Regions from separate parts of the Paenibacillus antri genome, predicted to be linked through region 1. Evidence: riboswitches for the same ligand, from Rfam matches in the RefSeq annotation. Region 1 holds a riboswitch; each other region holds the start of a gene.

What was found. A riboswitch is a leader RNA that binds a small molecule or an ion and turns the genes downstream of it on or off. The one in region 1 is predicted to bind cyclic di-GMP.
Region 2: linked by a shared signal. The riboswitch ahead of FE782_RS11685 (hypothetical protein) and the one ahead of FE782_RS12290 (hypothetical protein) in region 1 are both predicted to bind cyclic di-GMP.
Region 3: linked by a shared signal. The riboswitch ahead of FE782_RS20040 (hypothetical protein) and the one ahead of FE782_RS12290 (hypothetical protein) in region 1 are both predicted to bind cyclic di-GMP.

What each region holds. Positions count from the first base shown of each region.
Region 1 covers NZ_VCIW01000006.1:253,031-263,751, reverse strand. The annotation lists gene FE782_RS12310 (phosphoribosylaminoimidazolesuccinocarboxamide synthase) at 1-316, opposite strand, end outside; gene purB (adenylosuccinate lyase) at 332-1,627, opposite strand; gene purK (5-(carboxyamino)imidazole ribonucleotide synthase) at 1,882-3,048, opposite strand; gene purE (5-(carboxyamino)imidazole ribonucleotide mutase) at 3,068-3,532, opposite strand; cyclic di-GMP riboswitch class I at 3,878-3,968, shown strand; gene FE782_RS12290 (hypothetical protein) at 4,047-4,355, shown strand; gene FE782_RS12285 (DUF8508 domain-containing protein) at 4,385-7,864, opposite strand; gene FE782_RS12280 (transposase) at 8,250-9,083, shown strand; gene FE782_RS12275 (carbohydrate ABC transporter permease) at 9,308-10,183, opposite strand; gene FE782_RS12270 (ABC transporter permease) at 10,199-10,721, opposite strand, start outside.
Region 2 covers NZ_VCIW01000006.1:100,164-110,884, forward strand. The annotation lists gene FE782_RS11650 (leucine-rich repeat domain-containing protein) at 1-1,378, shown strand, start outside; gene FE782_RS11655 (cohesin domain-containing protein) at 1,471-2,136, shown strand; gene FE782_RS11660 (S-layer homology domain-containing protein) at 2,159-3,904, shown strand; gene FE782_RS11665 (SEC-C metal-binding domain-containing protein) at 3,953-5,314, opposite strand; gene FE782_RS11670 (carbohydrate kinase family protein) at 5,330-6,280, opposite strand; gene FE782_RS11675 (copper amine oxidase N-terminal domain-containing protein) at 6,415-7,206, shown strand; gene FE782_RS11680 (O-methyltransferase) at 7,421-7,828, shown strand; cyclic di-GMP riboswitch class I at 7,861-7,947, shown strand; gene FE782_RS11685 (hypothetical protein) at 8,046-8,312, shown strand; gene FE782_RS11690 (hypothetical protein) at 8,401-9,102, shown strand; gene FE782_RS11695 (outer membrane lipoprotein-sorting protein) at 9,437-10,498, shown strand; gene alr (alanine racemase) at 10,622-10,721, shown strand, end outside.
Region 3 covers NZ_VCIW01000015.1:8,688-19,408, forward strand. The annotation lists gene FE782_RS20025 (co-chaperone GroES) at 220-534, shown strand; gene groL (chaperonin GroEL) at 527-2,140, shown strand; gene FE782_RS20035 (hypothetical protein) at 2,180-2,677, shown strand; cyclic di-GMP riboswitch class I at 2,769-2,851, shown strand; gene FE782_RS20040 (hypothetical protein) at 2,924-3,223, shown strand; gene FE782_RS20045 (HD domain-containing phosphohydrolase) at 3,307-4,236, opposite strand; gene prmA (50S ribosomal protein L11 methyltransferase) at 4,411-5,370, shown strand; gene FE782_RS20055 (site-2 protease family protein) at 5,374-6,075, shown strand; gene FE782_RS20060 (16S rRNA (uracil(1498)-N(3))-methyltransferase) at 6,143-6,895, shown strand; gene mtaB (tRNA (N(6)-L-threonylcarbamoyladenosine(37)-C(2))-methylthiotransferase MtaB) at 6,904-8,247, shown strand; gene FE782_RS20070 (NUDIX hydrolase) at 8,335-8,775, shown strand; gene deoC (deoxyribose-phosphate aldolase) at 8,772-9,455, shown strand; gene FE782_RS20080 (Na/Pi cotransporter family protein) at 9,421-10,398, opposite strand; gene FE782_RS20085 (class I SAM-dependent rRNA methyltransferase) at 10,532-10,721, shown strand, end outside.

The DNA of each region.
Region 1 (10,721 bases):
TCACCATGACTCGGTCTCTTAAGACTTCCTTGTCGGTCGCGTAACCGCCGAGCTTGTCGACGTCCGCATGGACGAGGTGGTTGGCGACGATCCCCTTCGTCTCCTCGAACCAATGCACGCTCATGCGGTTCAGCACGTTGCCCTTATCCGGCACGGCCGGGGTTAAGATGTAGTCGAAGGCGGAGATGCGGTCGGTGACGACGATGAGGAAATGTTCCCCAAGATCGTACAGCTCGCGAACCTTTCCTTTATAAACGAGCGGCGCCTGCACGTACGGGACCGCGGTGGAGATCGCTTCGGGCAGTTGGTTGGTCACGATCGTAGCGCCTCCTTAGATCAGCTCGAGCCGACGGAAGATCGTGTCGACGTGCTTCAGATGCCAGCTCGGATTGAACGCGTCGGCGATCTCTTCGGCGGACAACGCCGCCGTAATTTCCGGCGTGTTCTCGATAATGTCGCGGAACTGGCGCTGCGTCTCCCACGCCTGCATCGCGCGCGGCTGCACCGTGTCGTACGCCTGCTCGCGGCTCCAGCCCTTGTCGATCAGCTTCGTCATGACGCGGCCGGAGAACGGCACGCCGTACGTGCGCTCCATGTTGCGCTTCATGTTTTCCGGGAACACCGTAAGGTTCTTAATGATGTTGCCGAGGCGGTTCAGCATATAATTGAGCAGCTGCGTCGCGTCCGGCAGGATGACGCGCTCCGCCGACGAGTGGCTGATATCGCGCTCATGCCACAGCGTCACGTTCTCGTACGCGGTGATCATGTGGCCGCGGATGACGCGGGAGAGACCCGAGATGTTCTCGCAGCCGATCGGGTTGCGCTTGTGCGGCATCGCCGACGAGCCCTTCTGTCCCTTCGCGAACGGCTCTTCCACTTCGCGGAACTCGGACTTCTGCAGCGCCCGGATTTCCGTCGCGAACTTGTCGAGCGAGGTCGCGACCAACGCGAGCGTCGCCATGTATTCCGCGTGACGGTCGCGCTGCAGCGTCTGCGTCGAGATCGGCGCCGGCTTGATGCCGAGCTTCTTGCAGACGGACGCTTCGACGTGCGGATCGATGTTCGCGTACGTGCCGACCGCGCCGGAAATTTTCCCGAACTGCACGCCGTCGGCCGCATGTCGGAATCGCTCGAGGTTCCGCTTCATCTCTTCGTACCAGAGGGCGAGCTTGAGCCCGAACGTCGTCGGCTCCGCGTGCACGCCGTGCGTGCGGCCCATCATGGCGGTGTCCTTGTAGCGAACGGCTTGCTCCTTGAGGATGTCGATGAATCGAATGATATCGGCTTCGAGAATGGCGTTCGCTTGCTTCAGCAAGTAGCCGAGCGCCGTGTCGACGACGTCCGTCGACGTCAGGCCGTAGTGCACCCACTTCCGCTCCGGACCGACCGTTTCGGATACCGCGCGGGTGAACGCGATGACGTCGTGGCGCGTCTCCAACTCGATCTCGCTAATCCGATCGATATCGAAGCCCGCCTTCGCGCGCAGCGCCTCCACGTCCTCCTTCGGAATGACGCCGAGCTCGCTCCACGCCTCGCACGCCGCGAGCTCCACCTCGAGCCATGCTTGGAACTTGTTTTGCTCCGTCCAGATCGCGGCCATCTCGGGCCGAGTGTAACGTTCGATCATCGTATGGTTCCTCCTCCGTCTATCTGCAATCGTACGGCCTTCTGCCGCTAGCCTGCAAAACTGCATTTATTTCCATCGCTAGCGACCTCCGCCCGTCATTTAACTGCGAAAGTGCATCTATTTTTGCGGTTGAAAGAGGGTTTCGCTCAATTAGATGTATTTTCGCAGTTATTCGGCCTTTTTCCGCCCATGTTCCCCGTAATACCTGCACATTTGCAGTTTCTTTCGGCGCGGCCCGCGAACCGGGCGTCCGGCTACGTCCAAATCCCGCACGTCTCGATCCAGCGCAGCGCTTTGTCCGGGTCGTCGGTCAGCAGGTTCACGTGCCCCATCTTGCGGCCCGGCTTCGATTCCGCCTTGCCGTAGAGATGAAGCTTCGCGTCCACGCCTTCCGGCAGCGTCCGCTCGCCGCCCGCTTCCATCCACCGCAGCAGCGGCGCGACGTGCTCGCCGAGCACGTTGACCATGACGACCGGCGTCAGCAGCTTCGGCTCCGGCAGCGGCAAGCCGCAGACGGCTCGCAGATGAAGCTCGAATTGCGACGCGGTGCAGGCGTCCATCGAGTAGTGGCCCGAGTTATGAGGCCGCGGCGCCAGCTCGTTGACGTACAGCGTACCGTCCGCCTTCAGGAACATCTCGACGGCGATGAGGCCGACGACGTTCAGCGAGGCGGCGATGTCCGCCGCCATCTTGCGCGCGCGGGCGTCGACGTCGGCCGGGATGAGCCCCGGCGCCGCCGTCGACGTGTGCAGCACGCCGTTCACATGCACGTTCCACGCCGGGGGGAACGTCCGCACCTCGCCGTCCGTCCCCCGCGCCGCGACGACCGACAGTTCGCGCTCGAAGTCGACGAACTGCTCGACGATCAGCTCGACGTTCCCGCCGCCGAGCGACGTGAACGCTTCGGCCGCTTGTTCGATGCGCCGAATGACGAACTGCCCCTTGCCGTCGTAGCCGCCGGTCGCCGTCTTCAGCACGCACGGCGCGCCGAACGCCTGCAGCGCCTCGCGCAGATCGGCGATCGCCTGGATCTCGCGATACGGCGCCACCGGCACGCCCGCGGCTTCGACCGCCCGCTTCTCGCGCAGCCGGTGCTGCGTCGTGCGCAGCAGCTCGCTGCCCTGCGGGACGTACGACTCGCGCTCGAGCACGGCCGCGACGCCGGCGTTCACATTTTCGAACTCGTACGTAATGACGTCCGCGATGCGCCCGAGCTCCCGCGCCGCGCCCTCGTCTCCGTAATGCGCCGTCACCTGCCGGTCGGACACTTGTCCGCACGGCGAATCCGGCGTCGGATCGAGCGTCGCGAACCGGTACCCCATCTCGCGTCCCTTCAGCGCCAACATGCGGCCGAGCTGGCCGCCGCCGAGCACGCCGATCGTCGCGCCCGGCAAAATTCGTCTCATGTTAGAAGTTTCCATGTCGATAGTATTCTCCAATTTACGGCAGGTTATCGCCGATCGATTCCACTTCCGCGCGGGTATTCTCCCGCCGCGCCGCAAGCCGCGCCGCGACCTCCGGGTCGTACGCGCCTACGATCTGCGCCGCGAGCAGCCCCGCGTTCGTCGCTCCCGCCGCGCCGATCGCGACCGTCGCCACCGGCACGCCTGCCGGCATCTGCACGATCGACAGCAGCGAGTCGAGCCCGCTCAGCGCCTTGGATTGCACCGGCACGCCGATGACCGGCAGCTCCGTCTTCGCCGCGATCATGCCCGGCAGATGCGCCGCGCCGCCCGCTCCCGCGATAATGACCTTGAGCCCCCGCTCGCGGGCTTGCTCCGCATACGTAAACATCAGATCCGGCGTGCGGTGGGCGGAGACGACGCGCTTCTCGTACGGGACGCCGAGCGCCTCCAGCATATCGCACGCGAGCTTCATCGTTTCCCAGTCGGATTTGCTGCCCATGACGACGCCGACGATCGGTGTTGACACGATTTAAGCACTCCTTCGCTTCGTATAATATAGGTACGCATGCCGCGCTTACAAAACAAAAGTCCGGGCGCCATCGTGCAGCCCCAGGACATATGTCGCCGTTCCGGTAAATTCTTCGTTTCGTCTTTAGTGTACCAATGCTTACATGGCAATGTCAACGTAAAAAGCGAACATTCCCCGACCGTCATGAGATATAGTTCGTATTTTTAAGGTTTTGCAAATCGCAAAAATAGTAGTGACCGAAGGTTCCAACTTATGGTATTGTAATGGTAATTTAGTAGGAGACACCGAACGTGCATCCGCAAGCGAGCGCATAGGACAGGGTCACGGCAAACTTTTCCGAAAGGGAAGGACGCAAAGCTATGGGTCTACCGCTTCCGCCGGAAGCTACGATCGCCAAGCCGCCCTAGAGACGGACGACATACAGGCGGGTCTAGTTTGAAGGAAGCATTGCGTTTTTCCCTCGCGGGCGCGAGGGGGTAAGGCGTTGTACAAGCTAGAAGACTCCGATTCATTGCAACCGCTTCGCTCGTCCGGCAGCGATCCCGAGCTGCTGCTTACGGACGACGAAGACTCGCTGCGGCTTATGGTGCTGCGCATCACCGCCGCTCTCGTCGGATCGTGCAAGCATTGTCTTATGATTTCCACCGATATCGCCGACGACGCCCCGATCTATTGCGGGAAATCGAACGATCTGTGCTATATGCGGAAGATCAACGTGGAAAGCTGCCTGGACTGCGGAGAATACAAGAACCGCGCTCCTTCCTTAGAACCGAATACGCCCTCTGGACGCTAAGTCCGGAGGGCGTATTTTCGTGTTCGCGGTTATTTCTTCGTGCCTTTGCCGTTGCCGTAGCCTTGCCCAGCGCCGTTGCCGACGCCTCTCGCGAACAGATCCAACTGGACGAGCAGCGGATCGTGGTCGCTGACGCGGCCGTCCCGTTCGCTGAAATCCGCGTTGATGTGGACGATGTCCAGCGTCGTCGCGGGCGCGAGCCGTTCGGTCACGAGCACGTGATCAAGCGTCTGCGAGTTTCCTTGGTACACGTAGGAGTAGCGTTCCGGGAGCGGAAGCAGGTCCACCAGGTTGACGAGCTCGTCGCCCTTCAGTATTTCAAGCGTCTTGGAAAATTGGAAGTCGTTGAAGTCCCCCAGCAGCACGACGTTCGCCTTATGGTCCTCCTTCAGCACGCCGGCGACGAAGTCGTTCACGACGTTCGCGATTGTTTGGCGCTGCGTTTCGCTGGCAAGGATCGGCGGCAGCGGCTGGATCGCGCCGAACGGCGCCTCGTCTCCGCCCTTCGAGTTGAAGTGGTTGTTGACGACGATCACGCGCTCGCCCTTGAACTCGAATTCGGCGGCGAGCGGCTTGCGGGAGCTGTCGAACGCGTCGTTCGTCGGCGCGATTCGTCCCGGGTTATGCGACAACCCGTTCTTCTTGTCATAGGCGACCGCGGTCGTCGCATCGCCGCGAGGCTTCTCCGTCAGCGTCACCCGGTCCGGATTGTACAAATACCCGACGCGAATGTTGCCGCCGGTCGCTCCGCCGTCTCGGTTGTTCTCCGGCGCGATGTCCGTATATGCGTACGTCGGTCCGCCCGCCGCCGCGACCGACGCGATCAGCGCCTCGTAGCTCTTGCTCGCGTCGGTCGTGCCGTCGTCCGTCTGCCCGTTATTATCCTGCACTTCGATAAGACCGATAATATCGGGGGCGTTCAGATGTTCGACAATCGCCGACGCGATTTTGCGCTTCTTCTCCGCGCCCGCCGCGCTCGGGTTATCCCAGAAGTTTTCGATATTGAACCCGGCGATCGTCAGTTTGTCTTCATCGAAAACGATCGAGGTTCGCTCGCGCGTTGCCGCACCCTTTTCCGCCGCAGGCAGATTGCCTTCCGGAATGACCTTGAAGTTGCTGTAATCGTAGCCGAGCACGCCGACGATCGGCGCGAGGAACCGGTCCCCCGTCTTATAGCCGTCGACTTCCTTCTTCACCAGCACGCGCTGCGGGTTAATGTCTTCGCCGGCGAGCAGAATGCCGCCGTTCGGCGTCATCGTCTCGCCCGGCTGGTCGCCGAGCACGACCGGAATTTCGAAATGGAGCGGCCCTACGACGCGGGCGTCCCGCAGCTCGAGGCGCATCGACTCCAAGCTTTCGTAGAAATCAAGGGCGTCTTCCTCCGGATCGAAAACGGTCATCCCGTCGTTGTCCACGATCGACTTCGGAATGACGCGGTCCCGCTCCAGCGCGACCGGCGCCGGCAGCTCGTTCCCGCGGCTCGTCCGGGAGACGAACGCCGAGCCGATCGCCGTCGTCAGCAGGTCGTTCGCATCGTCGTAGCCCTCTTCCTTCCGCTCCTCGACCGTTCCGTCGACGAGCACGCGGTCGCCCGGCGCCACGCTGTACGAGGAGTACACCAGAATCGCTTCCGACGTCCGGACGTCTCCGTCTTCTTGGCCGGGGACCGTCTGCATGTAAAACTTACCCGTGCCGACCCGCTGCGTGACGATGCCCTCCAGATCGTTCACCTTATGCCCCGCGAACGGGGAGACGTGACCCGCCGATTGCACGTCGTGGATGGCGAGGCCTTCGTACGTTTGTTGCTTTACGTAATGGAACGTATAGACGTCGCTCGCCATGCCGTCGACCGCGGCGATCGCGCGGATCGTCAGCTCGTCGTCGTCGCCGACGACGATCGGCCCCGCGTACGGCGTCCCCGTCTCCGGCGTCGGCGCGGAGCCGTCCGTCGTGTAATAGACGGCCGCTCCCGGCTGCGGCGAGAACAGCGCGATGCCCGTGCCCGGCGGCACGATGCCCGGCGGCGTCTCCGCGATGACGGAGAACGTCTTCTCGATGACGTCGAACCGGTTGCGCGGAAGGAGCATGTAATTGCCGAAGGAATACGTCAGAACGCCGACGATCTGATCGTACGTCTTTCCGGATTCGATCCAGCCGGACTTCACGATCGCCGTGCCGTATTCGTCTTGAATCGTATACTCGTTAAACTCGTTGCCCGCCCCGATCGTCGCGGACTCCAGCTTTACGAGCCGCGCCTCGTTCGGCTCGGCGAACCCGCGCGAGTCGACGACGGTCGGCGCCGGAACGCCCGCCTGCGGCGTCAGGACGGTCGATTGGCCGGCTGCGGTCTGCAGCTGCGCCAGTCCGAAATAGTCGGTCATCGTCCCCGATACGCGGATGCGGTCCCCCGGGTTCGGCGTCAAATTCGCGCCCCGGACGACGATGCCCGCCGTCTCGTCCTGCACGTACAGGTTGTTCTGGCCGCCGGCCGACTCCTTGTAGGTGACGACGCCTTCGATCGTCGCGGCGGCGTTCGCCGGCAGCGCCCTCGCCTCGGCGATCGAAAGCGTCTCGATGAGGTCGTAGGCGAATGTCCTTACTTCGCTGCGCACGTCCCCCTTCTGCGCGTAGGCTTCGATCGTCGTCGCCTGCGTAATCGGGATCGGCCCCGCGTAGAGCGCGTCGGTCACGATAGGCGTACCGTCCGGCGCATAGACGCTGTAATACACGGCCGCCGTGACGGTGGCGCTGCTCAGCGCGACCTCCGTCCCTCGTTCGACCGCGCCCGGCGCCGGCGTCGCCGTAACGCCCGCCACGACGTCGTCGCCGAGCGGCGGCTCCGCGGGCGAAGCGGCGTTTCGCGGCGTCGGAGCGGCGGTGAAGAAGTCGGCTCTGTTATCGTTCGTGTCGAAGCCGTTGCCTTGTCCCGGCACGTACCCCGCCGCGTCGCTCTTGCGCTGCGCGCTGACCGAGCTCGAAGGCGTCGGCGTCCCGCCGCTTCCCTCGTACGCGCCCGCGCCGCCGTAGCCGACGAAGTCGACGACGTCCGGGTCGTCCTTCCCCGTAATCGCCTCGCCGTTCGAGACGAGCGCCACCTTGCCGCTCCCCGCCGCCATCGCGATGCCGCCTTCGTCGTCCGGCGCCGGCAGCGAGACGGTGCCGCCGCTGCCGTCGGCGGCCTTCACGAGATAATACCCGTGAGGCGCGACGATCCCGGACAGCTCGACATACATATTCGACGCCAAGCTGAAGCTGCCGGAGGACGACGCGTACTGCACGGTCCAACCCGTTACGTTAACGGCTGTCTCCGTCGGATTGTACAGCTCGATGAAATCGCTCCTCCATGTCGATCCGCTATTTCCTCCCCCTCCGTATACCTCGCTGATCACTAGATGCCCCGCTCCCGTCGCGTTCGCCGCCGGCACGGCCGCCGGCGACAGCGGCGACGCCGAGACCGCCGCGGCCAGCGCAAGGCTCGTCCACCTGGCCCATACCTTGTTCCGCTTCATCCTCTCTCCTGCCTTCCGAATAGGTAGTAGAATAGCTGCAAACCATTGACGACGGTAACCATCGGTCAATCATTGCTATCGTTATCGTTGCATAGTTTTCGGAGATTTTCACCTCCTTTTTAACAACCCTACATGATTCTGGCAGAGATATGTTAACTGCGTTCGCGAATCATATAAAGAAATTATTACGATCCTTCTGTTCCGTTCCGAGCTCCTTTACGACCTGCTTCCCTCTGCTCAGTCTCGGACCGAGTTGACCTCTTGCTTGCTCCTTTGCGAACTGATTCCTCCTGCTCAGCTTCCCTGGTAAGCCGGCTCATCTGAAAATTATCCTTTACACGGGAACATTTGTTCGGTATAATAAAGTTGTCAGGGGGCGATGGGTTTGGGGATTATTTCTTATATCGATGAGTTTTTTCACCGACGGTGGCCGGACGGCTTCGTCTGTCCGCAATGCGATCATCGTGCTTATTATTTGATCCAGACCCGCAAATCGCCGTTGTATCAATGCCGCCTATGCCGGCATCAGACGAGCGTAACCGCCGGAACGATTATGGACAAGAGCCGCACCCCGTTGGAAAAGTGGGCCGCCGCCATCGACCTGCTCGGCTCGACGAACGGCATCAATGCCAAGCAGTTAAGCGCCTTCATCGGCGTTTCGCATAAGGTGGCATGGACGATGCTTCGGAAGTTTCGCGGCGCCATTCGGGAGCTCGAAGCCGAACGCCGGCTTGCCGGGACTGTCCATGCGGGGCTTCGCGCCTTGGCGCCGAAAGCCATTTTCACCTTTCTTCCCCATCGACATTACCGCTGCGAGCGCGTTGTCGGCGTCGGCGCCGCCGTCGATTCGCTCGGCATGCCGAGCGAGCTGAAAATCAATGTGGTTCGAACCGAGGACTTGTATCCCGGCTGGAAGGAGTTGACGGGGCAAGGCAAGGAGCGTATCGCTTCGGAAGTTGCCTCCCCCGGCTCGACAATCCAATGGTTGAACGACTGGCGGATGGAACGCAGCCCGCTCCGCGAGTGCTTCCATGAAGCAAACCGTTGGCTCATCCGCCTGTTTAATGGCATCGGTTCCGCCTATCTTCAGAGCTACCTCGACGAGTTCTGTTTTCGTTGGAATGCGGCGGCGAAGGGCGGCTCCCTGCGCGACGAGTGGAATCGTCTTTGCTTTCGAACTCAACGGACCGACCGACTTCCGGCGCGATCCGTCGCGTAATAGTCTAGTTAACGACCGTTCTCCGGCGCGAACAGCTACCCGGCTTTGCGAATTCCTGACAACCCCATATTCGGATTTGCCGTTAAGCTGATCAGAGGAAATCAGGTCGTAAAGACGCGCGCGAAGGACGATGATCTCCCCGGATACATAAAAACTCCCGCCCCTTCGACGCGTCGGCTCGTACGATGAGCTGACGGAAGAAAGCGGCGGGAGCGGGTTCGTCCTTACTCTTTGATCGCGCCGATCATGACGCCTTTGACGAAATACTTCTGCAAGAACGGATACAGAAACAAAATCGGCAGCGTCGCCACCATAATCGTCGCGTACTTGATCGTCTCGCCCACCGGCATCTCGTCGCCCGAAGGGACGTTGCCCATCATGCTGCTGGTGTCGTTGGCGATCAGAATTTCCCGGAGAATGAGCTGCAGCGGCAGCAGCTCGCGCGTCTGCAAATAAATCATCGCGGGAAACCACGAGTTCCAATGGTATACGCCGTAAAACAGCACCATGACGGCGACGACCGGCAGCGAGAGCGGCAGCACGACGCGGAACAAGATCGTCCAGTCGCCCGCGCCGTCCAGCCGCGCCGACTCCTCCAGACTGACCGGCACGCCTTGGAACGCCGTGCGCATGATGATCAGATTGAAGGCGCTCACGGCCGTCGGGAGGATGAGCGCCAGTCGCGTATCCAGCATCCCTAGATTGCCGACGAGCAAGTAGAGCGGAATGAGGCCCCCTTCGAAAAACATCGTAAACACGATCATGAACATAATCGCGTTCTTCCACAGGACGTTCCGCCTCGATAAGCCGTAAGCGCCCAGCGACGTCATAACGAGGTTGACCGTCGTGCCGCACACGACATAGATGAGCGTATTCAAGTACGCGGTCTTGATGTTCGGGTTGTCGAAGACGAGTCGATAGGCGTCCAGATTAAACCCTTTGGGATATAACAACAGTCCCCGGTTCCTCACGACCTCGGCCGGGTCGCTGAGCGAGGAAAACAATACGAAAACGAGCGGGTACAGCGTAATCAGAGACAGCGCCAGCATGAAGGCGATATTGCCGGCGTCGAAGGATCGCTCCCCCCAGCTTCTGCGCATACGGTGTTACCTCCATTACCACAGTTTGGTCTCGCCGACGCGTCTGGCGATCGTATTGGCCAGAATGAGCAAGGCGAAGCTGATCGCCGCGTTGAACAGTCCGATCGCGGCGCTGTAGCTGAAGTCCGCCTGCAGAATCCCTTTGCGATACACATAGGTCTGAATGACGTCGGCCGTCTCGTACGTAACCGGGTTGTACATGAGCAGGATTTTCTCGGCGCCTACGGTCATGAATCGGCCGATGAACAAAATCAGCAGAATCGTAACGGTCGGCAATATCCCCGGGAACGTAATATGCAGCGCTTGCTTGAATCGGTTGGCGCCGTCGATCCGGGCCGCCTCGTACAGCGCCGGATCGATGTTGCTGATCGCGGCGAGGAAGATGATCGAGCTCCACCCAAGGTTCTGCCACAGCTCCGAGCCGATGAACAGCGTGCGGAACCAGCCCGGAGTCCGCATGAACGGAATCGGTTCAATCCCGAAGACGGAGACGAGCAGATTGTTGATCAGCCCGTTCGAGGACAAGAAGTCGACCATC
Region 2 (10,721 bases), 150 kb from region 1:
GGACTTGTACGGCTTTGAATTCGAGCTGGCGTACGACAAGAACGTGTTGGAATTGGCGAGCGTCCAGGCGAATTCGGAATTTAGAGCCGGCTCCTCGGAGATCGCCCTAATGGATATCATCACGCCGGAGAGCACGGTCCGCGTTGTCGGCTCCTTGCAGGACGCCGAAGCGGGGCTTGCGCCGAACGGGGAGAGCGTGAAGCTCGTCGACGTTTACTTTAATGTGTTGCAGCCGTTCCAGCCGCACACAAACATCGCGCTCTTGCACGGCAAGGCGAAGTTCTCGGATTCGGAGTCGGCGCGCTACGTCGCTGTTAGCGACGTGGTACAGACGATACTGCCTACGGTGTTCCCGACAACCATCGCGATCGAACCGAACGTCGATGTCTTGAACATGAAGCAGGGTGACGCCGGTATGGCTCTAGGATACGCGTTTACGCCGGCGGATACGACGAACCAAGCCGTGACGTGGTCCTCCGATAACGAATCGGTCGTCACGGTCGATGCCGACGGACGGCTGACCGCGGTCGGACCGGGAACGGCCCGAGTGACGGTCAGTTCGAATCAGATCAGCACGGTTTCGGATTCGATTCTAATCGAAGTTGCGGCTATTGACGAAGCTTTCGACATTCAGTTCAGCAAGGAGATGGTCGGACCGGGCGAATTCGTGAAAGCGACCGTGTCGAAGCTGTCGCTCGAGCACGACGCCAGGAGCTTCCGGATCGAACTCGAAGTCGCGCCGTTTTGGAATGTGTTGGGCGTCAAACCTCATGCGGACATCGCATCGAAGTTGGACGGCTCGCTCGTTTTGGATGTGGAACCCGGCTACTTCTGGTTCGGAGATACGTATATCGTCTCCGGCGAGCTGGCGGAGGGACAGTCGATCCAAGGCGCGGCGAATCTTTTCACGATCTACGCGGAGGCCGGGGACATATTTTCGGACGGACCGGATTTCGGAGGTTTTTCGATCGAATCGGAGCCGACGTCCGAACCGGGCGGGCGTTTGCCGTTGTACTTCGGGATTACGGCAGCGCAAACGACGGACGTCGAAGGCATCGTTCACCTTCTTGCGGAACCGGCGGACTTCTACGTGCCGATCGTATGGCCGGATGTCGATCAGAATCCCGGCGTCGAGGTGACCGACCTCGTGAAAGTGGCGAAAGCGTTCGGAACCGTCGTCGATTGGGAGATAAGCGGGGAAGACGGCGGATATACGCCGGAACAGCTTCTCGATTTCAATGAAGACGGAATCGTCGACTTGAAGGATCTGACCTTCGTTCATATTCGCGTGCTGATTTCTAATGCTCATTTCAGAGAGATCGACCCGGATCGCCCGGACGAAAGCGTCGTCCCGTTCCCGGTTCCCGAAACGGTATAATTTCATAGCTTGTGCAGCTGCGACAGCCCACACCGACGAACGGCATGTGGGCTGTCGTTTCTTACAGTAACTTATGGAGGGGAGTTCCATTCATGAAAAATTGGATCCTGCTGCTTGTCACCCTCTGTCTAGCGGCGCTGCCAGCCGCTCCGGCGCTCGCCGCCGAGTCGACGGCGACGGTCGGGATCTCCGTCGCAGCGCAACAGCAAACCGTCGGCAAACCGTTCGACGTGCATATTGCGATAAGCGATGCGGCGAATCTTGCAGGGATTTCCTTCCGGCTACGGTATGACCCCGCGAAGCTGCAGCTTGCGAAGAGGACGAACGGCGAACCGATGGTGCAGTTCGCGTCGGGCTTCCAATTCTTCGGCGGCAGCACGGTCAACGAAACGACGGGGACGTTGGCGTATCCATTGTTATACGATAAGCCGACGGCTTCCGCGCCCGTGAACTCGAGAGTCATGACGGTGACGTTCGTTCCCTTGACGTCGGAGCGCGTGCAGGTGCAATTGGAGCACATTTCGGTCATGAATTATTTGTCCAGCTCGATTCAAAAAAATACGCAAGCGAGCGCCTCGGTATGGGTCGGACCGGCGCTGCCGAAATCCCCGGACGAACCGAAATTTTCGATCAAGAGCGCTATGAGTCTTATTCGGGGGACCGGCGGAGCTTTGGTCGATTTTAATGGAGACGGAACCGCCGATAAGTCGGACATGGTGTACGTGCTGCAGCAAGTCGAACCTCGAGGATTCAACTGAGGAAAGGAATTAATCGTAGACGATGGCTATTAGGAAAATGTTGTTATCGTTCTGCCTCCTTCTCGCGTCGGCAACCATTGCGTCCGGGAGTGTTGGCGCAGCCGCATCCGAACCTGCCCGATTTACAATGGGGGTATCCGCCGAGCGACTGGCGCCGGGCGGAACCGTGACGGTTTCCGTCGGCGTTCAAGGCGGGGAAGACGTACAAGGTTTCAGTGCATCGCTAGCGTATGACGCCGATCGCCTGGAAGTCGTCGATGCGACGCTGCGGTCCGAATTCGGCACGGTCGGTTCCAATGCTTCGTTCCTGCAATTCGATGCCGGCGGCGAGCTGCGGGTCGTCGCTGTACGGCTCGGGAAATCCGAAGGTGTATCCGGCGACGTTCCCCTGTTCACGGTTCGACTGAAGGCGAAGTCCGGAAGCGGGGAAGCTCGTGTCCGCTTGACCGCGGGTGCTTCGTACTCCGATTCCGACTCGACCTTGTTCCAGTCCGACGCCGAGGTAGGGCGTACGATTACGGTCGCGAGCGGGACCGCGCCGGGACCGGGCGGACCTGCGCCAGGGGCGGGCGGCGCTCCGGGAGGTCCGGGAGGCGGGGCGCTTCCCCCTGCAGGACTAGAGACAGGTGGCCAGGACGCCGCCGCAAGCGTGATGGTGGATAAAGACTGGTTCGCGGAGCAGCGGAAGGCAGGGGAGACGATCACGGTGCGGGTCCCGGAGGCCGAGAGCCGGCTCGAGGTCCGGTTGCCGTTAGGAGCGCTGTCGTCCGGGAGCGACCGAGGGAACGTATACGTCGTAAGCCCGCTGGGGTCGTATCGGTTGCCGTTGAGCCTGCTGTCGACGTTCGGCGTCGGAGCCGGGGCGGATACGGAGTTGATCCTCTCGATGGAGGCCGTGGAAGCAGATAAGGATCTTTCGATGCGGGAGGCGGCGGACGGCATCGGAGCGAGTCTTCTAACCGGCGGCGTACAATTCCAGGTTGCGGTCGCCTCCGGCGGCATAACGACGCCGGTCGCCGACTTCGGCAATGAATACGTAGAACGATCTTTACCGCTGCCTTCAGGCGAGATCGACGCGAACGCGGTCGGCGTATGGTACGACGAGGCGACTGCTTCCTATCGCTTCGTCCCGACACGCTTCGACCGCGAAGGCGGCACGACGACGGCGACGCTGCGACGCCCCGGCAACAGCGTGTATGCCGTCGCCTCGATGTCGAAATCGTTTGAGGATTTGACGAACCATTGGGCGAAGGCGGATATCGAGCTGCTCGCGTCGAAGTTCATCCTCAAGGGGATGTCGGCGTCGACGTTCGAACCGGAAGCGTCCGTCACCCGGGCGCAATTCGCCGCGATGCTGATGCAGGCGCTAAGCCTGTCCGAGGCGCCGGCCCATGCGGCGTTCAGCGACGTACGCCCCGGCGATTGGCATGCCGGCGCGGTCGGCGCCGCCGCGAAGGCCGTTCTGATCGCCGGGTACGCGGACGGCACGTTCCAGCCCGACCGGACGATCACGAGGCAGGAGATGGCGGTGATCGTGTCCCGGGCGCTCGCTTTCGTCGACAAGCCGGCGCCGGAGTCGGGGCCGACCCTTCGTTACTCGGATGCGGCCGGCATACCGGAGTGGGCGAGCGGCGCGGTCGCGGAAGCTTCGTCCGCCGGCATCATGAGCGCGGTTGCGGCGGATCGCTTCGGCGGGGAGCAATCGACCACGCGGGCGCAGGCGGCCGTCGTCTTGAAGCGGATGCTGCAATGGGTAGATTTCTTATAAACAAACAAGGTCGTCCGAGCGAGACATCGCCGGACGACCTTGTTTGCGTTATTGCTGCTCCATCAGCCAATGAAGCAGCTTCGGCTGCTGCGCCCAGAGGGAGGCGTGCGTCGTGACGTAGTGCACCGCTTCGTCGGGGCCGCCGACGACGTAGTGCTCCGGAAGCCTCTTAGGCAGCTTTTCCTTCCCGAGCAAGTACGTAAGTACATGTTTGTTCGCCTGCGTCGCGGCCCGATACAGCAGCTGCAAGCGAGAAGTGGCGCCGTTCTTTAAGAATTCTAATACGAGGCGGTCGTACGCGAAGGAGGCGGACGCTTCGCCCTCGAATCGTTCGAACAACGCCTCCGCTTCGTCGAGCTTCCCGAGCCGCAAATACGCGGCCGCCAACAAATACCGCGCGCCCATGTTGTCCCCGGCGTTCAGCCGCAGCATCTCTTCGAGATGCCGCTCCGCTTCCGCGACGTCGTCGGCGTACCAGCTGAACTCGGCGTAGTTGTATTTCGCCCGCATGTAGGGCCGCGTTTCGCTGAGGCCCCAGAAATGCCCTTCGTTTTCCGCGAAAAACGCCGCTCCCAGATCCCGCTCGCCGGCCTCTATGCCTTGGCGGAAGTAAGCCCGCGCTTGCTCCAGGTCCGAGCTTTCCTCGCCGAGGATGACGTACGCGTCCGCCGAGTCCGGGTACAACGCGATCGCTTCCCGAGCGAGACGTACGCGCTCCGCGGAGGTCGCGGCGTCGGCCGCGTCGAACAGCAAGTCCTGCGCCCGCTCGCGCGCGGAGACGCCCTGAGGCGTCGGCACCGGCTTCCCGGCCATGGCCCGATCCATGTAATCGCGGACGAACGCCTCCGCCTCTTCGATCGATTCGATCTGCCGCTCTTTCAAGAGCAGGTCGATATCGCGGTACATACGCTCCAGGTTCGGCTGCGAGGCGCCGGCCGTTTCGGGAGGCGCGTCCAACGTCTCCGCGTATTCGGCCAGCTCGGCATACCGCTTGGAGACGGTCCCCGAAGAGACTCCGTATTTGGCGGCCAGTCGAGACTGCGTCACGCCTCGCCCTTCGTCGCCCGGGGTGAAGTACTCGAGCGCCGCGCTGAACGCGCCGAACTTCTGGAAGACCGGCCGGGTCGTATGCGCGAAATCATGCCAAAATCCCACCAATGCGCGCAAATCCTCCGGGTCGAAGGCCGCATCCGCATGCTCGACGTAATGCTGCGCCTGAAGCCGGTACAGCTCGTTGTCCCACTTCAGCTCGCGGTCGATCCAGCCGGGCAGCTTGTCCCGCGTGATCCGGGTCGTCCCCGACGCCTCCTGTCGCTCCGGACGTTCCTCTTGATACGTGTCGATGCAACACTTCTTGAATTTTTTCCCGCTGCCGCATGGGCACGGGTCGTTCCTTCCTGGCAGAGCCAAGCCGTTCTCCTCCTCTTATATCAAACCCATTTTCTCGAAAATGTCATCCCGCCCCATCCGCTCCCGCGCGTCCGCGCACTCGTTCCGGTCGGATTCGACGACCCAACCGGCGACCTTCGCGCCGCAGACGACGGCGCGATCGAGCGGCAGTCCGCGCGACAAGGCGAACGCCGTCCCGGCGGCGAAGGCGTCTCCCGCGCCGCTGGAGTCGACGAGCCGCGCGGGGAACGCGGGCTGGAAGCCGGAGCGGCCGGCGGCGCGGTCGTAATACACGGAGCCTTCGGCTCCCAAGGTGACGACCATGGCGCGAAGCTCGCGTTCGTCGACGAAGGCGCGGAGCGACGCCAGCCGCTCCTCGTTCGAGATCGAGCCCCAGGGGCGGCCGCTGAGCCGCTCGGCTTCGACATGATTGCAGACGAAGCAGTCGAGCGCGCCGAGCAACGCGGGATGCTCTCCGATCACCTGCAGGTTGTTCGGCAGTCCGTAGACGGGGATGCCGAAGCGCTTCGCCAGCTCGATCGCCCGGCGGGTGATCGCTTCGGTAAGATCGACCGACAGGACGAGGTGCGTGGCATCCCGAAGCGCCTCCTCGCCGGCGTCCTCGAGCAGGCGGGCGAGACCCGCGAAGTCGGGCTGCCGCGAGATCGAACCGGCCAGATTCCCGTCGGCGTCCACAATGGCCATCCACATGCCCATGCCGCGGTCCGCAGGACGGATAAAGCGGGTATCCGCGCCGAGGGCGTCCAACCGCTCGACGATTTCCCGGCTGGGCGCGCCGTCGTCGACCGTTGCGAGGAGCCGCGTCTCGCCGCCGAGCGCGGCGAGATTGGCGGCGACGTTCCGCCCGACGCCGCCGTGAACGAAGCGAACGTCGCCGACGTTTTTCCCGATGGGGTCGTAGGCATGCGACGCATACCCCTTCAAATCTAAAAATACATTGCCGATAACTACGAGGGTGGGGGTCATTTTCGGTCGACAAGCTCCCTTGGATAATGTTCTGATTTATTGTACCAAAATCGCGACCCCCTGAAACCGTCCATCCTTTCCGAACGATATGGACATCAAGACAAGACTACATACTTTTTAGGAGGATGGGTTCTATGAATCAGAAGACAGGTTCGAAGAAGGTAACGCTGCTCGCGCTTGCGACGGTGGTGGCGAGCATGAGCATCGGCTCCGCGGTCGTCGGCGCGGCGGATGGCAACAAGGGCAAAGGCGCTGAGAAGAAGGCCGAGGCGAGCGTGCAAGCGGAGACGAGCGTAACGGCGGACGTCTATGGCGGCGGAAATAACGGCAACCACGGGAAAGGCAACACCCATGGGTTGGAAAACGCGCTTTCCAAGCTCGAAGGCAAGCCGGCGGCCGAGGTCATTCTCGAGATTCTCGCGGACCGGACCGTCGACGCCGAGGCGCTTGCGCTCGAACTCGAGGCGGACGGCGAGATCGAAGCGGCGGTCGTCGCTCAACAGGAAGCGGCGGTGCAAAACCCGACCGATGCGAAGCTCGTGAAGAAGCTCGCGAAGCTGCTGGACAAGGCCGGCCACAAGGGGATCAAGGCGTTCGTCAACGGCAAGCAGCCGGAATTTGACGTGAAGCCGTTCGCGAAAAACGGACGCACGCTCGTGCCGTTCCGCGCGATCGCCGCATCGCTGAAGGCCGATGTGTCGTTCGACGCCGCGACGCAGACGGTGACGGTCGTCCGCGGCGACGTCACGGTGAAGCTGACGCTCGGCAGCGACACGGCATACGTGAACGACGTTGCCGTGAAGCTCGACGTGGCGGCGGAGTCGGTGGAGGGCCGTACGGTCATTCCGCTGCGCTTCTTGGCCGAAGCGTTCGATGCGAACGTTGAATTCGATGTCGAGACGCAAAGCGTCATTATTACGGAATAATAGAACGAGACGATCGACCGTTCCCGGGAATCCGGGAACGGTCGTTTGCGTTTCTGGGTCCATTTTCCCGAGGGATGTCGCATCGTGTAGAATTTTTTCGCAATTTCGCCAAATTACTATTGTCACAAACTGGTGATTCTACTATAATAGGACACACGACCCACTAGAGTTGACACGCGCAAACTATTGTTGACAGAAAGGGGGTATGTAATGTATGGAGATGACCGAGTCGTTAACGAAGCAGTTAAACATGGTGTTCGGGAAGCTGAGCGAGGAGCTCGCGAATCTTTCGTCCGGCATTGTGTTCGTACAAATACGCAGCAACGTGATCGGGAAGTTCGGCATCCGGCACGATCCGTTCGAGACGAGCAAGACTCGGCCGTTCCAAGGCACGAGCGGGTTGACGGAGTCGCAGCGGAACGATTTCCGCCGAATGGCGATCCAAGCGTTGGGCCATAAGGTCGGATGGACGCACGGCGAGATCCAGTTCGAGTTCGCCGTCAGGCAAGGAAAGCTGAGATTGAGCATCACCTTCGAATCGAATTACAATATGTCCAACTTGTTGCCGAAGTTCGATCTCGGCGGCGGATGGGGCGGCGCCGGCGAGATCGAAGGGGCATAACGATATTTGGAAACCAACTACATATCCGATTTGTTGATTCAAGGCAAACCCATCGAAAGGTGGGGACGCAAAGCTATAGGGGCTACGCTTACGAGTAAGCATGCCAGCCAGCTGCCGCAAACCGGGCCAGTCATCGTGACGGACGAAGCACGTACCGGCTCACTTGCAGCAGCAGCTGTGGAGTGGGCTTTTTCTATGTCTCTTTGGGGAGGTAGGTATGCAGCGTATGGTATTCAAGATGTTGTGTGTCCTGCTTTTGACGGCGATGCTTACGCGCTTCGGACAACCGGGCGAACTGGAACATGCGGTAGAGCGGTTGGCGTGGCTCAAGGCGGTCGAGGCGCCGTCGTCGACGGACCAAGCGGAGTCCGCCTCGGAGCGGAACCGGCGGGAGAACGCGATAGGCAAGGGCGTGTTGGAGCGCAGCTTCCGGCTGCGGTCCCGGCTGAATACGCATTTATTAATGTTGAAGTTCAAGCGATAGATTTCTATGGAGTGGCGAAGCGCGCCCTCGTTCGTCTTTCGGGACGGCGGGGCGCTTTTCTTGTTTTCCGGGGGAGGAGGGGCGAGGGGTGGCGGAACCGTTCGAGAGCGCGCACGAACGCTGGCTGCAGTCGCATCTGGAGGGACGAACGGGAGAGCGGCGGGGGCGGCTTACACGGAAGAGGTATGCGGAGACGTTGTTCTTGCGGCAGGTGTGGTGGCCGTTGTTCGGAAGCTTCGATGCGCTTCACCCGGAGTATGAGGTGGCGGATTGGCGAGGGAGGTCGTATTTCGCGGACTTCGTCTGGCTGCCGGGATCGGGGGAGAAGCTCGTCTTCGAGGTGAAGGGCTTCGGACCGCACGTGACGGAGATGGATCGAAGAGGTTATTGCGAAGAGTTGAACCGCGAGACGTTCCTGCAAGGGCTCGGCTACCGCGTCATCTCGATTCCGCACGACGACGTGGCGAGCCGCCCGGATGTCGTGCAGTCGTTGCTGCGCATGGTGCTGAGCCGATTTCAACCGATCCGTAAGTCTAGGGCTCGTCCGTCCCTCATCGAGAGGGAAATTATGCTCCTAGCCTTCAGTTGCGCGGGTGTATTGCGAGGCGTCGATGTTGCAACGCACTTAGACGTTAGTCATCGGACGGCGGTACGGTATTTGCAACGGCTCTGTGAGAAAGGAGTGCTAGAGGCATTGCGAAACGGTGCGAAGGGGGAGCGAGTGACGGAATATCGAGTCATCAAGGAGAAGCAGGGGCTGCTCGGACTGTGGCAATGGGACGAGGGATAGTCTCCTGTTCGGGTTTTTGCGCAATCGTGCGTATATTTTAATCCGAATGAGTCGATATCTCCTCGATATGCGCAAAACTTCATAAATCCCACCGGATTCCGGTGGGAAGGGGGAGGAATATAAGAACTTTTGCCGATATGATTTTGAATCGAGTCTACCGCATAACAAATATATGACTTTTTGCGCAAGTCCTGGGGAAAACCGACGGAAGAGCCCGCCCGCCGCCGCCAACCGCCATCGCTTGTCATGCTCGTCATGCTAGTCTGCATAAATGGCCAACCCCCCTCATAGACATGTTATCGAGTACAAGAAATCGATCGGAGGGGTGGACCTCATGAGACGTAGCAAGTGGGTCATGACCTTGGCGCTGACGTTGGCGGTGGCGCTGCTGTTGGCGGCGTGCGGAGGCGCGAAGGATGCGGCGGGTGTCGTAAGCGACATCGAGAAGTTGACGGGCAAGCTGGAGAGTTATCACGCGGAAGGCACCATGGTGTTGAATACGGGGCAGGAGCCCCAAGAGTACGGCGTCGTCGTCAGCTATCAGAAGCCGGAGTACTACCGCATCGCGCTTACGAACGAGGCGAACGACATTACGCAGATCGTGCTGCGCAACGACGAAGGCGTGTTCGTTCTGACGCCGCACCTCAATAAGAGCTTCCGCTTCAAGAGCGACTGGCCGAACAATCAAGGGCAGGCGTACTTGTTCGAGACGCTGGCGCAATCGATCATCCACGACGACGAGCGCCAATTCACCGCGGAGGAAAATGCGTACGTCTTCGACGTCCTGGCCAACTACCAGAACGCCTCGCTCGTCCGCCAGAAAATCTGGCTGAGCAAGGAAGACTACAAGCCGCAGCGCGTCGTCGTGACGGATGCGGACGCGAACGAGATGGTCACGGTGACGTTCAGCTCCTTCGAGTTCGACAAGAGCTTCGAGGACAACTGGTTCGATATGAACCGGAATATGACGAGCGTGTCGATCCAGTCGGTGCCGGTGCTGGCGACCGAAGGCGAAGGCCAAGGCGAACAAACGGCGGAAGCGAACGAACACTTCGGCATCATCTATCCGGGCTACGTGCCGGAAGGCGTCGAGGAGCGGTCGGCGGCGGACTTCAAGCTCGGCGAGCGCGACGCGATCATGATCCGGTACGTCGGCGAATACGACTACACGCTCGTCGAGTCCAAGGCGGCGGAAGAGCGGATGGCGTCCAGCTCGATCGGCACGGTCATCGAGCTCGACCTCGGCCGCACGGTCGGCGTCCTGATCGGCGAGAACGAGCAGCGGACGCTTCTGTGGACGCACGACGGCGTCGATTACCGCCTCTCCACCGGCAATCTTCCTTATGAAGAGATGGTGAAGGTAGCGCAATCGGTATTCGATCAGAGCGGGAAGTAAGCAGGGGGGACCAATGACACGGTTCGTTGACACGGCCATTCTTAGATTCTAAGATAGTACAGTGGCAGACCCTTAGATTCTACTTAGGTTCTGAGAAAACTTGTTTGCGGATGTGACTTCCCTGTGGATACGTACCGATGGACGCGGGCCGAGGTCGACTTGGATGCGCTGCACCACAATTTGGAGCAGTTCCGAATCGCCCTCGGCCCCGATATAAAGATTA
Region 3 (10,721 bases), on a different contig from region 1:
ATCACTCTCTCGCGGGGTTTTTCGTCGAGCGACGGAGAAAACCAGCCATTTTTACAGCGCCGAAAAAAAGGGACAAGCTATTTTCGAAAAATCGCCCTTGATCGCCGTTCTTGCCGCCACATCGTTGTTGATGCGGAGAAAAAAATTCGTATAGTAATAATTGTTGGCACTCTAATAGAAGGAGTGCTAACAGAATACCTTTTTTAGGAGGGATTTTCGATGTTGAAGCCTCTAGGCGACCGTGTCGTAATTGAACCCCTGAAACAGGAGGACCGAACCGAAAGCGGCATCGTGCTACCGGAGAAGGCGAAGGAGAAGCCGATGCGAGGCGTGGTCGCGGCCGTCGGCCGAGGGCGGATCGAGAACGGAAAGACGATTTCGCCGGACGTGAAGGTCGGCGATCTGGTGCTCTACAACAAATACGCGGGCACCGAAATCAAGTACGATCAGAAAGAATTGCTCATTATGAGAGAATCCGATGTGTTAGGCATTCTGGAGCCTTCGAAGGAAAAGGAGCTGGTCCACAATGGCTAAACAAATTTTATTCAGCGAAGCGTCTCGTCAGAAAATGCTGCGCGGCGTCGACGCGTTGGCCGACGCGGTGAAGGTGACGCTCGGGCCGAAAGGGCGCAACGTCGTGCTCGAGAAGAAGTTCGGCTCGCCTCTCATCACGAACGACGGCGTCACGATCGCCAAGGAGATCGAGTTGGAGGACCCGTTCGAGAACATGGGCGCGAAGCTCGTGAAGGAGGTCGCCACGAAGACGAACGACGTCGCGGGCGACGGCACGACGACGGCGACGGTGCTGGCGCAAGCGATGATCCGCGAGGGCCTCAAGAATGTCACCTCCGGCGCGAGCCCGATCGGAATCCGACGCGGCATCGAGAAGGCGGTGCGCGTCGCCGTCGAAGAAATCCGGAACATCTCGAAGGCGGTCGAGACGAAGGAGGAGATCGCGCAGGTCGCCTCCATCTCGGCGGCGGACGAAGAGATCGGCCGCATGATCGCGGAGGCGATGGAGGCGGTCGGAAGGGACGGCGTCATCACCGTAGAAGAGTCGAAGGGGTTCACGACCGAGCTCGAAACCGTAGAGGGCATGCAGTTCGATCGCGGTTACATTTCGCCGTACATGGTGACCGACTCCGATAAGATGGAGGCGGTGCTGGACAACCCGTTCATTCTTATTACCGACAAGAAGGTGTCGAACGTCCAGGAGCTGCTGCCCGTGCTCGAGAAGGTGATGAAGGCGGGCAGGCCGCTGCTCCTGATCGCCGAAGACGTCGAAGGGGAGGCGCTCGCGACGCTCGTCGTCAACAAGCTGCGCGGCACGTTCACCTGCGTCGCCGTGAAGGCGCCGGGCTTCGGCGATCGCCGCAAGGCGATGCTGCAGGATATCGCGACGCTCACCGGCGGGCAGACGATCACGCAAGAGCTCGGACTGGAGCTGAAGAGCGCGGAGCTCGACCAGCTCGGGACGGCGCGACAGGTGCGCGTCGCGAAGGAGACGACGACGATCGTCGACGGCGGCGGCGCGAAGCAAGACATCGATGCGCGCGTACAGCAGATCAAGAGGCAGATCGAGGAGACGACGTCGGATTTCGACCGCGAGAAGCTGCAGGAGCGCCTCGCGAAGCTCTCTGGCGGCGTAGCCGTCGTGAAGGTGGGCGCGGCGACGGAGACGGAGCTGAAGGAGAAGAAGCTGCGCATCGAAGACGCGCTGAACGCGACGAGAGCGGCGGTGGAGGAAGGCATCGTCTCGGGCGGAGGCGTCGCGCTTGTGAATGCGGTCAAGGCCGTGGAATCGATCAAGACGGACGCCGAGGACGAAGCGACCGGCGTCAGAATCGTGCTGCGCGCCCTGGAAGCGCCGCTTCGCGCGATCGTTCAGAACGCCGGCGTGGACGGCTCGGTCGTCGTCGAACGCATCAAGCGCGAACCGGTCGGAGTCGGCTACAACGCTGCCACCGGCGAATGGACGAATATGATCGAGAGCGGCATCGTCGATCCGGCGAAGGTGACCCGATCGGCGCTGCAGAACGCCGCCTCGGTCGCCGCGATGTTCCTCACGACGGAGGCCGTCGTCAGCGACAAGCCGGAGCCGAAGAAATCGAATCCGTCGCCGGCCGATCACGATATGTAACCCGGCGCTTCCGTTTTTTCGCGAGTCGGGTGAGGGACCGTGCGCGAATTTTTGCTCTACTGTACCGATTGCCATGAATATACGGCGTTGGGAAGATTCGTCGAGAACGAAGGGCATTTCGAAGGCGAATACTCGCTGTTGCACAATCGCAGGACGAACCACGACGAGTTGCTGTGCCGGTTTTTGATTCGCCATGCGAGACATCCGCTTCGAATGGAGGAAAACCGGACGAAGTCGTACGCAGACGTCCTGAGGACGGCGGAACGATTCATGGAATCGGACATCGACGACTTCGTCGAACGGCAGGCGGAACGAGACGTTGACCGAGAGAGAGAACGGGCGATGGAGAGAGGCCTCGGCCAGCTGCAGTTGAACGTGTTAAGCGGGCTGTTGGCGCAAGAAGCGGAATCGATCTCGCGGGTGAAAGCCGATCACGCGGCGCAGGCGCAGTTCCTGCTCGGGAAGGAAGAGGGGCTGAAGCTGGCGTCGAAGCTGCTCGACGAGCTGTCGCAGAAGACGAATGCGTTGTTCCGGTAAATTTCCTAGGAAAGCGCAGAAATCGACAAAGAGACAACCCCGAAATACCTATTCCAAAATACCTAAGTTTGGTATATACTAGACGTATAACTTTTGTTAAGGGCAAACCCGGCGAAAGCCGGAGACGCAAAGCCACGGGCCTACCGCGACAGCAACGGCAGCCGGGTTCCCAAGAGATATACGTCGCTGCGAATGGACGCTATCCTGTGGGATGGCGTTATTTTTATTTTTTAGGAGGAATGGAAGATGAAGAAGAAAATTGCGTTACTCTTGGGAGCCGCGATCGTCGCTCAATCCGTTATGGCCATGTCCGCGTCGGCGGCGCACAAATCCGCGTACGACATTAATATCCGGTTGAACTCGTCGCTGCTCGGCAAGATCGTGCAGCCGTTGACCGGCACGGGAGAGACGACGTACCAGCTTCAAGAAGGCGTACATAGCTTGTTGGGCAATACGACGGGACTGGAGCTCGATTATTTCTACGTCAATCTGTACGTGAACGACCAACACGTCGCTGCGATCGATCCGCCGCTTCCGATGTATTAATAAATACGTTATAGCGAAAAAAGAACGCGCCCGCACCCCTTCTCGGCGAGAGGGGGGGCGGGCGCGTCCGTCGTTCGGGGCACTTACCCGTCGAGCCGGTCTCTATTTTGGAACAGCGCTTCGACGGCTTCCGGGTGGTACATCTTCCGGCTGCGGTCGATCTCGTCGAGCGCTTCCGCCTTCGGAATGCCGGGACGGTACACTCGATTGGTCGTTAGGGCGTCGTAAGAATCGACGACCGCCACGATGGCCGAAGCGACCGAAATCTCGGAGCCCTTCAGTCGAAGCGGATAACCCGAGCCGTCGAATCGCTCGTGATGCTGTTCTACGATCGGACCCGCAGACAGCAGGCTGGGCAGACCGGTCTCGTGCAGCATCTGTCTTCCGAACGTCGGGTGCATCCGCATGACGCGCCACTCTTCGTCCGTCAGCTTGCCAGGCTTGCCGAGAATCGAATCGGGCACCTTGATTTTCCCGACGTCGTGCAGGAACGATCCGAAATTTAAGTAGGCGAGCTCCGTGGAAGAGAGCGCCATCGTCTCTCCGAGCATCATCGACAGGCGCATGATTCTATGGCAATGGTCCGCGGTGTAACCGTCCTTCTGCTCGATGTCGACGGCGAGACTCATCAATTCGCGGATTTGATTGCTGTAATGATGGAACACCGGTTGGGAGGAGCAATACAGAAACTCGACGTCGGTCTCCGCGACGAAGACGGCTTCCTTCAGCACCGGAGAAGCCGAGAGGAAATCGCCGGCCTGCAGCACTCGCTTGTCGCCCGCGCCGCCGGTCCAACGCAGCCTCCCCGAGATCATGAACAACCCTTCCAGGGCCGTCCACCCGTCCGCCGGACTGAGTCCCCAGTGCGATCCCGCCGACAGCTTATGTAAGATCAATTCCGTGCCGTCCCCCGAGGCCAGCAGCCGCAGCTCCAACCCCTTCAAGGACACCCGTTCCAACCCTTCTCCGGAACGCAACAGCGTAATCCCGGAATCCGGATCCGCTTCGAGCATGTTCGGCTCCTCCAATCGTACTGGCTGTTTTCCCTCATTATAAGCGACGTAAATGTAAAAATGGATGTGATTTGGCGCGAGTCAAAATACGCTTTTTTGTATTTAGGCGGCGTTTTCGGTAAAATGGTTCAGATAATAAGAAGAAACAGCGAACGGAAAGCGGTGAGCAGAGATATGTTATGGCACGAGCTTACGATATATACGACCGAAGAAGCGACGGAAGCGATCGCCGATTGGCTGCACGCGCAAGGCGCCGGCGGCGTCTCCATCGAGGAATCCGGAACGCTCGACCGCAAGCGCGACACGTCGCTCGGACAGTGGTACGAGAAGCCGCTGAACGACATCCCGGAGGGAGACGCGGTCATGCAGGCGTATTTCGGAGAGGAAACGGATATGGAAGCGATTCAAGCGGGCGTAAAAGAGCTGCTCGCGAAATTGCCTTCCTTCGGACTGAACCCCGGCCGAGGCGAGCTGTCGCTGGCGTCCATCCAGGAGGAGGCGTGGGCGGAGGCGTGGAAGCAATATTTCAAGCCGACGCACGTATCGGAGCGGCTCGTCATTAAGCCGACATGGGAGACGTACGAGCCGAAGCCGCACGAGACGATCATCGAGCTCGACCCTGGCATGGCGTTCGGCACCGGCACGCACGCGACGACGGCGCTGTGCATGCGCACGCTCGAGACGGTCGTCAAGCCGGGAGATCACGTGATCGACGTCGGCACCGGATCCGGCATTCTCGCCGTTACGGCGATCCGCCTCGGCGCGGAGCACGTGCTCGCGCTCGATCTCGATCCGGTGGCGGTGTCCAGCGCGAAGGAGAACGCCAAGCTCAACCGTCTCGAGGAGCGCATAACGGTTCAGCTGAGCGATTTGCTCGGCGCGCTGAAGACGACCGAGGCGTCGCCGGTGAAGCTGCCCGTGCAGGTCGTCGTCGCGAACATTCTCGCCGAGATCATCGCGACGTTCGTAGACGACGTCTATCAAGCGCTGGAGACGGGAGGCGCCTACGTCGCGTCCGGCATCATTACGAGCAAGGAAGACCTCGTAACCGAGGCGCTTACGCGAGCCGGCTTCGAGATGGAGAGCCGAAGCGAGGAGAACGGCTGGGTTGCGCTCGTCGCGAGAAAGAGGTAGCCGATGGATTTCCGATTGCCGTTCGAAATCGATCATTTGCCGTTCCTGTTTCTCGCGATCGTGATCGCCTTCACGGTCCACGAATTCGCGCACGCCGCGACCGCGTATCGGTTCGGCGATCCGACGGCGCAGAAACTCGGACGGGTGACGCTCAATCCGATGCCGCACGTCAGCTTGCTGGGCCTGCTCTTCATCTTGTTTCTCGGGTTCGGCTGGGCGCGGCCCGTGCCGGTCAATCGTTCCAACTTCAAGAATCCGAGACTGATGAGCATCGTCGTGTCCGCGGTCGGACCGCTCAGCAACCTCGTCGTCGCGATCGTCGCGGCCGCGGCCGCCTACGGCCTATTCGCGACGGGGGCGCTGGACGCCGCGTCGCCCGGGTTGTATCGGGCGGTCGGACTTATCTTTTTCTATCTCGTTCACATCAATATGTTGTTATTCATCTTTAACTTGATTCCGCTGCCGCCGCTCGACGGGTATCGGATCGTCGAAGACCTCGCGCCGCTGCGGCTGCGATTGCAAATGATGAAGTACGAGGCTTGGGGCGTATACATCTTCCTCCTGATCGTCTTCATCACGCCGGTGTTCAACGTAACGCTCGGCCCGATCCTGGGTCAGGTCGTCGTATGGCGCCACGCGCTGCTCGCCTTCATGTCCGCGCTGTTCGGCGCGAACATCGATTGGGTATACGTCTTCGGAGGGTAATATTGGCGGAGCGACATGGTTGGAAAACGATGCGGAAACGATGTAAACTGGAGTGAAGAACAGCGGAATGCAAAGATATTTCGTGACGCCGGACAATATGCTCGAGGACAAAGCGATCGTTCGCGGCGACGACGCCCATCATTTGATGCGCGTCATGCGCGCCGCCCCGGGAGACAAGGTGATCGTCAGCGACGGGGCGAACCGCGAATGTCTCGCGGAAGTCGTAGAGCTGTACAAGGAGAACGTGCTGCTCAAGCTGCTGGAGGAGCGTCCGATGGAGGGCGAGCCGAAGCTCGACGTCTGGATCGCGCAAAGCCTGCCGAAGGGCGATAAGCTCGAGACGGTCATCCAGAAGGGGACCGAGATCGGCGCGACCGCGTTCCTGCCGTTCGCGTCGGCGCGGACGATCGTGCAATACGACGCGAAGAAGGAAGCGAAGCGGCTCGACCGCTGGCGGAAGATCGCCAAGGAAGCGGCCGAGCAGGCGCATCGGAGCAAGGTGCCGGACGTGCGCGACGCCATGCGCTGGAGCGACGTGCTCTCGGCCGCCGAGCGGACGCAGCTCGCTTTGTTGTGCTACGAGAAGGAGAGCGGCCGGCAGCTGAAGGACGCGCTTCGCGATGCGAAGCTCGATCCGGCGCGCGGGCCGGTCCTTGTCATCGTAGGGCCCGAAGGCGGCTTTACCGAAGAGGAAGCGGCGGAAGCCGAGCGGCGCGGCTGCGTCGCCGTCGGCCTCGGGAGGCGCATTCTGCGTACCGAGACGGCGGGCCTCGTCGCGGCGGCCTGCATCCTGTACGAGTCCGGCGAGATGGGAGGATAAAAGAAAAGATGCCTACTGTGGCGTTCCATACGTTAGGTTGTAAAGTGAATTTCTATGATACCGAGGCGATCTGGCAGCTGTTCAAGAACGACGGCTACGAACAGGTCGACTTCGAGTCGCAGACGGCGGACGTCTACGTGATCAATACGTGCACCGTCACGAACACGGGCGACAAGAAGAGCCGCCAAATCATCCGCCGCGCCGTGCGTCGCAATCCGGAAGCGGTCATCGCGGTGACGGGCTGCTACGCGCAGACGTCTCCGGCGGAAATTCTCGCGATTCCCGGCGTCGATCTCGTCATCGGCACGCAGGGACGGGGCGAGATCATCGAGCTCGTCAATCGCGTGCGCGCCGACCGAGAGCCGATCAACGCGGTGCGGAACATTATGAAGACGCGGCAGTTCGAGGAGCTCGACGTGCCGGATTTCGCGGATCGGACGCGCGCGTTCCTGAAGATTCAAGAAGGCTGCAATAACTTCTGTACGTTCTGCATCATTCCGTGGTCGCGCGGCTTGCTGCGCTCCCGGGAGCCGGAGAGCGTCGTCAAGCAAGCGCGCATGCTGGTCGAGGCGGGCTACAAGGAAATCGTCCTGACGGGCATCCATACGGCGGGATACGGCGAAGACTTGGACGATTACAACTTCGCCGCGCTGCTGCGCGATCTCGCGAACGTCGAAGGCGTCGAAAGACTTCGAATCTCTTCCATCGAAGCGAGCCAGATTACCGACGAAGTGATCGACGTGCTGATGAGCTCGAGCAAGTTTTGCCGCCACTTGCACGTGCCGCTGCAGGCGGGCGACGACGCCGTATTGAAGCGGATGCGCCGCAAGTATACGGTCGCCGAGTACGCGGAGCGGATCGCGCGCATTCGGGAGCGCTGGCCGGACGTGGCGATCACCACGGACGTCATCGTCGGCTTCCCCGGCGAGACGGACGAGATGTTCGAGAACGGCTACCGGTATATGAAGGAGATCGGATTTTCCGAGATGCACGTCTTCCCGTACTCGAAGCGGACCGGCACGCCGGCGGCGCGCATGGAGGATCAGGTGGACGAGGAGCTGAAGAACGAGCGCGTGCATAAGCTGATCGACTTGTCCGAGGAGATGCAACTCGCCTACGGGCAACGCTTCGTCGGTCAAGAGCTCGAGGTCATTCCGGAACGCGAAGCGAAGGGCGCCGAAGGACAAGGGCTCCTGAGCGGCTATACCGACAACTATATCCAGGTCGTCTTCCCGGGCGATCCGTCGATGATCGGCCGTCTGGTGAAGGTGCGCGTGACGGAAGCCGGCGTCAACGAATGCAAGGGCGTCGCGCTCGAGTCGGAGAGGCTGTCGAAGGCGTCGTCGTTTTAAATCGGGAGAAGGCGAAGGAGGGGAACGGCGTTCGAGTGCGGCGCGCGGTTCTCCTTTTTCGTAACTTAATAAAGAGAGGTGAGTCCGATGAAAGAAATTTCTGCCGGAGGAGTCGTCTATCGGAAGATCGGCGGCAAGCTTCAGATTCAATTGATTCAAGACCGATACGGACGGACGTCGCTGCCGAAGGGTAAGATGGAGCCGGGGGAAACCGTCGAGCAGACGGCGCTGCGGGAAATTCTCGAGGAAACCGGCATCCGGGGCGACATCCGGGGACCGCTCGCCTTGATTCAATATCAGTACAAGCATCCGGAGAAGGGGATGATCGACAAGGAAGTGCATTACTACCTCGTCGAAGCGTCCGGCGGCGAGCTGATGCCTCAAATCGAAGAGATCCGCGGCGTCGCGTGGTACGAGCCCCTCGACGCATGGGAGAAACAGAAGGCTTCGGGGTACGATAATAACGATGCTATTTTACGGATCGCGTTACATAAGCTAGGGGTTCGAACCGAGGAGGACGAAGCATGAGCTTTGAAGTGAAAAATATCGAAAAATATATCGACCACACGTTCTTGAAAGCCGACGCGTCGACAAAGGACATCTCGAAGCTGTGCGACGAAGCGAAGACGCATGGCTTCTACAGCGTCTGCGTGAACGGCGCATGGGTGCCCTATTGCGCCAAAGCGCTCGAGGGCACCGGCGTGAAGGTGGCCGCGGTCGTCGGGTTCCCGCTCGGCGCGGGCGCTTCCGAAGCGAAGGCGTTCGAAGCCGCGACGGCGGCGAAGCAGGGCGCGGAGGAGATCGATATGGTGCTGGCGATCGGCTGGCTGCTCGAAGGCCGCCACGACGACGTTCGCGCGGACATTAAGGCCGTCGTCGACGCCGTGAAGGGGAAGGCTATCGTGAAGGTCATTTTCGAGACGGGATTTCTGACGCCGGAGCAAATCAAGATCGCCTGCGTGCTGTCGGAGGAAGCCGGCGCGCATTTCGTGAAGACGTCGACGGGCTTCGGGCCCGGAGGCGCGACGGCCGAGCATATCGAGCTGATGCGCGCGAGCGTCTCCCCGTCCGTCGGGGTGAAGGCGTCCGGCGGCGTGCGGGATTACGACGCGGCGGTGAAGATGATTCTCGCCGGCGCGAACCGGCTCGGCACGAGCTCGGGCGTCTCGATCGTCACGGGCGGATCCGCTGCGGCCGGAGCTTATTAAGTCCGAGGTAACATAACGGCAAGGCGATCAGCGAGCAGAGCACGTTGAAGATCGTCTGGGCTCTCGCGATTTGGTCGTAGGGCGATTCGGTCCAGAAGGCGGACAAAGCGGCGAGCTGTTCGATGAACGGGAAGAACAGCAGGCTGCCTCCGAGGTTCAACGCGATATGGGACCAGGCGACGTAGCGGCCGGCCTTGGAGCCGCCGAGGCTGGCGAGCAGCGCCGTGGAGCAGGTGCCGATATTGGCGCCGAGCACGATCGCGATGCCGAGCTCGATCGGGACCGCCTGCACGCTGGCGAGGCCCATCGTGACGGCGATCGTCGCGGCGCTCGATTGGATGACGGCGGTGACGATCGCGCCCGCGAGCAGTCCCCACGCGATGCTCTGCTGGGACATGTCCAGAAACCAGACGAACAATCCCCGCGACTGGAGCACGGGAACGATCGTGTTCATTCGTTCCATGCCGATCAGGACGCAGGCGAAGCCGCATGCCGTCAGCGACAGATGCCGGAGCGACGGCGTCAGACGGGCGAAGCGGGACGCGGACGGGCGGAACTGCTCGACGGCGAGGCAGGCGAACCAGCTGACGCCGGCGCAGACGAGCATCGGCAGCGCTTCGGCGGACATGTCGAGGCCGAGCATATCCGCGGTGATGCTGCCGCCGACGTTCGCGCCGAGCACGATGCCGAGCGTCTGTCGGAACGTGAGCACGCCCGCGTTGACGAGGCCGATCGTCACGACGGTGACCGCGTCGCTCGATTGGAGCACGGTCGTCGCGAGCGTGCCTGCGACGAGTCCGCGGAACGGCGTGCTCGTGAATCGGCGGATGAGGCCCGATAGGATCGGTCCGGCCCACTCGTGGAGCCCGATCTCCATCGCCTTCATGCCGAACAGGAAGACGGCGAAGCCGAGACCGAACGGGATCGCTAGCTCTTGCCACATTCGAGGGTCCCTCCCGTCTTCTCGTTTCGGATGGATTGATATGCGGTGCATCGGATTATTTATATGAATCGAGCGGGACGGGCATGACAGGCTCCCCGCTCGCCGGAAGAGGTGCAAGACGCCATTGGCGACGATGATACTAACGAAGACGCGGAAGAAGCGCCTGGAAGCGGGCCATCCGTGGATATTCAAGAACGAGGTCGAACGATTCGAAGGCGAACCGGAGCCGGGCGGGATCGTTGCGGTAACGGACCATAGAGGAAAATTTTTGGCTTCGGCGTACGTAAACCCGGCGTCCCAGATGATCGGCCGGGTCGTCTCCC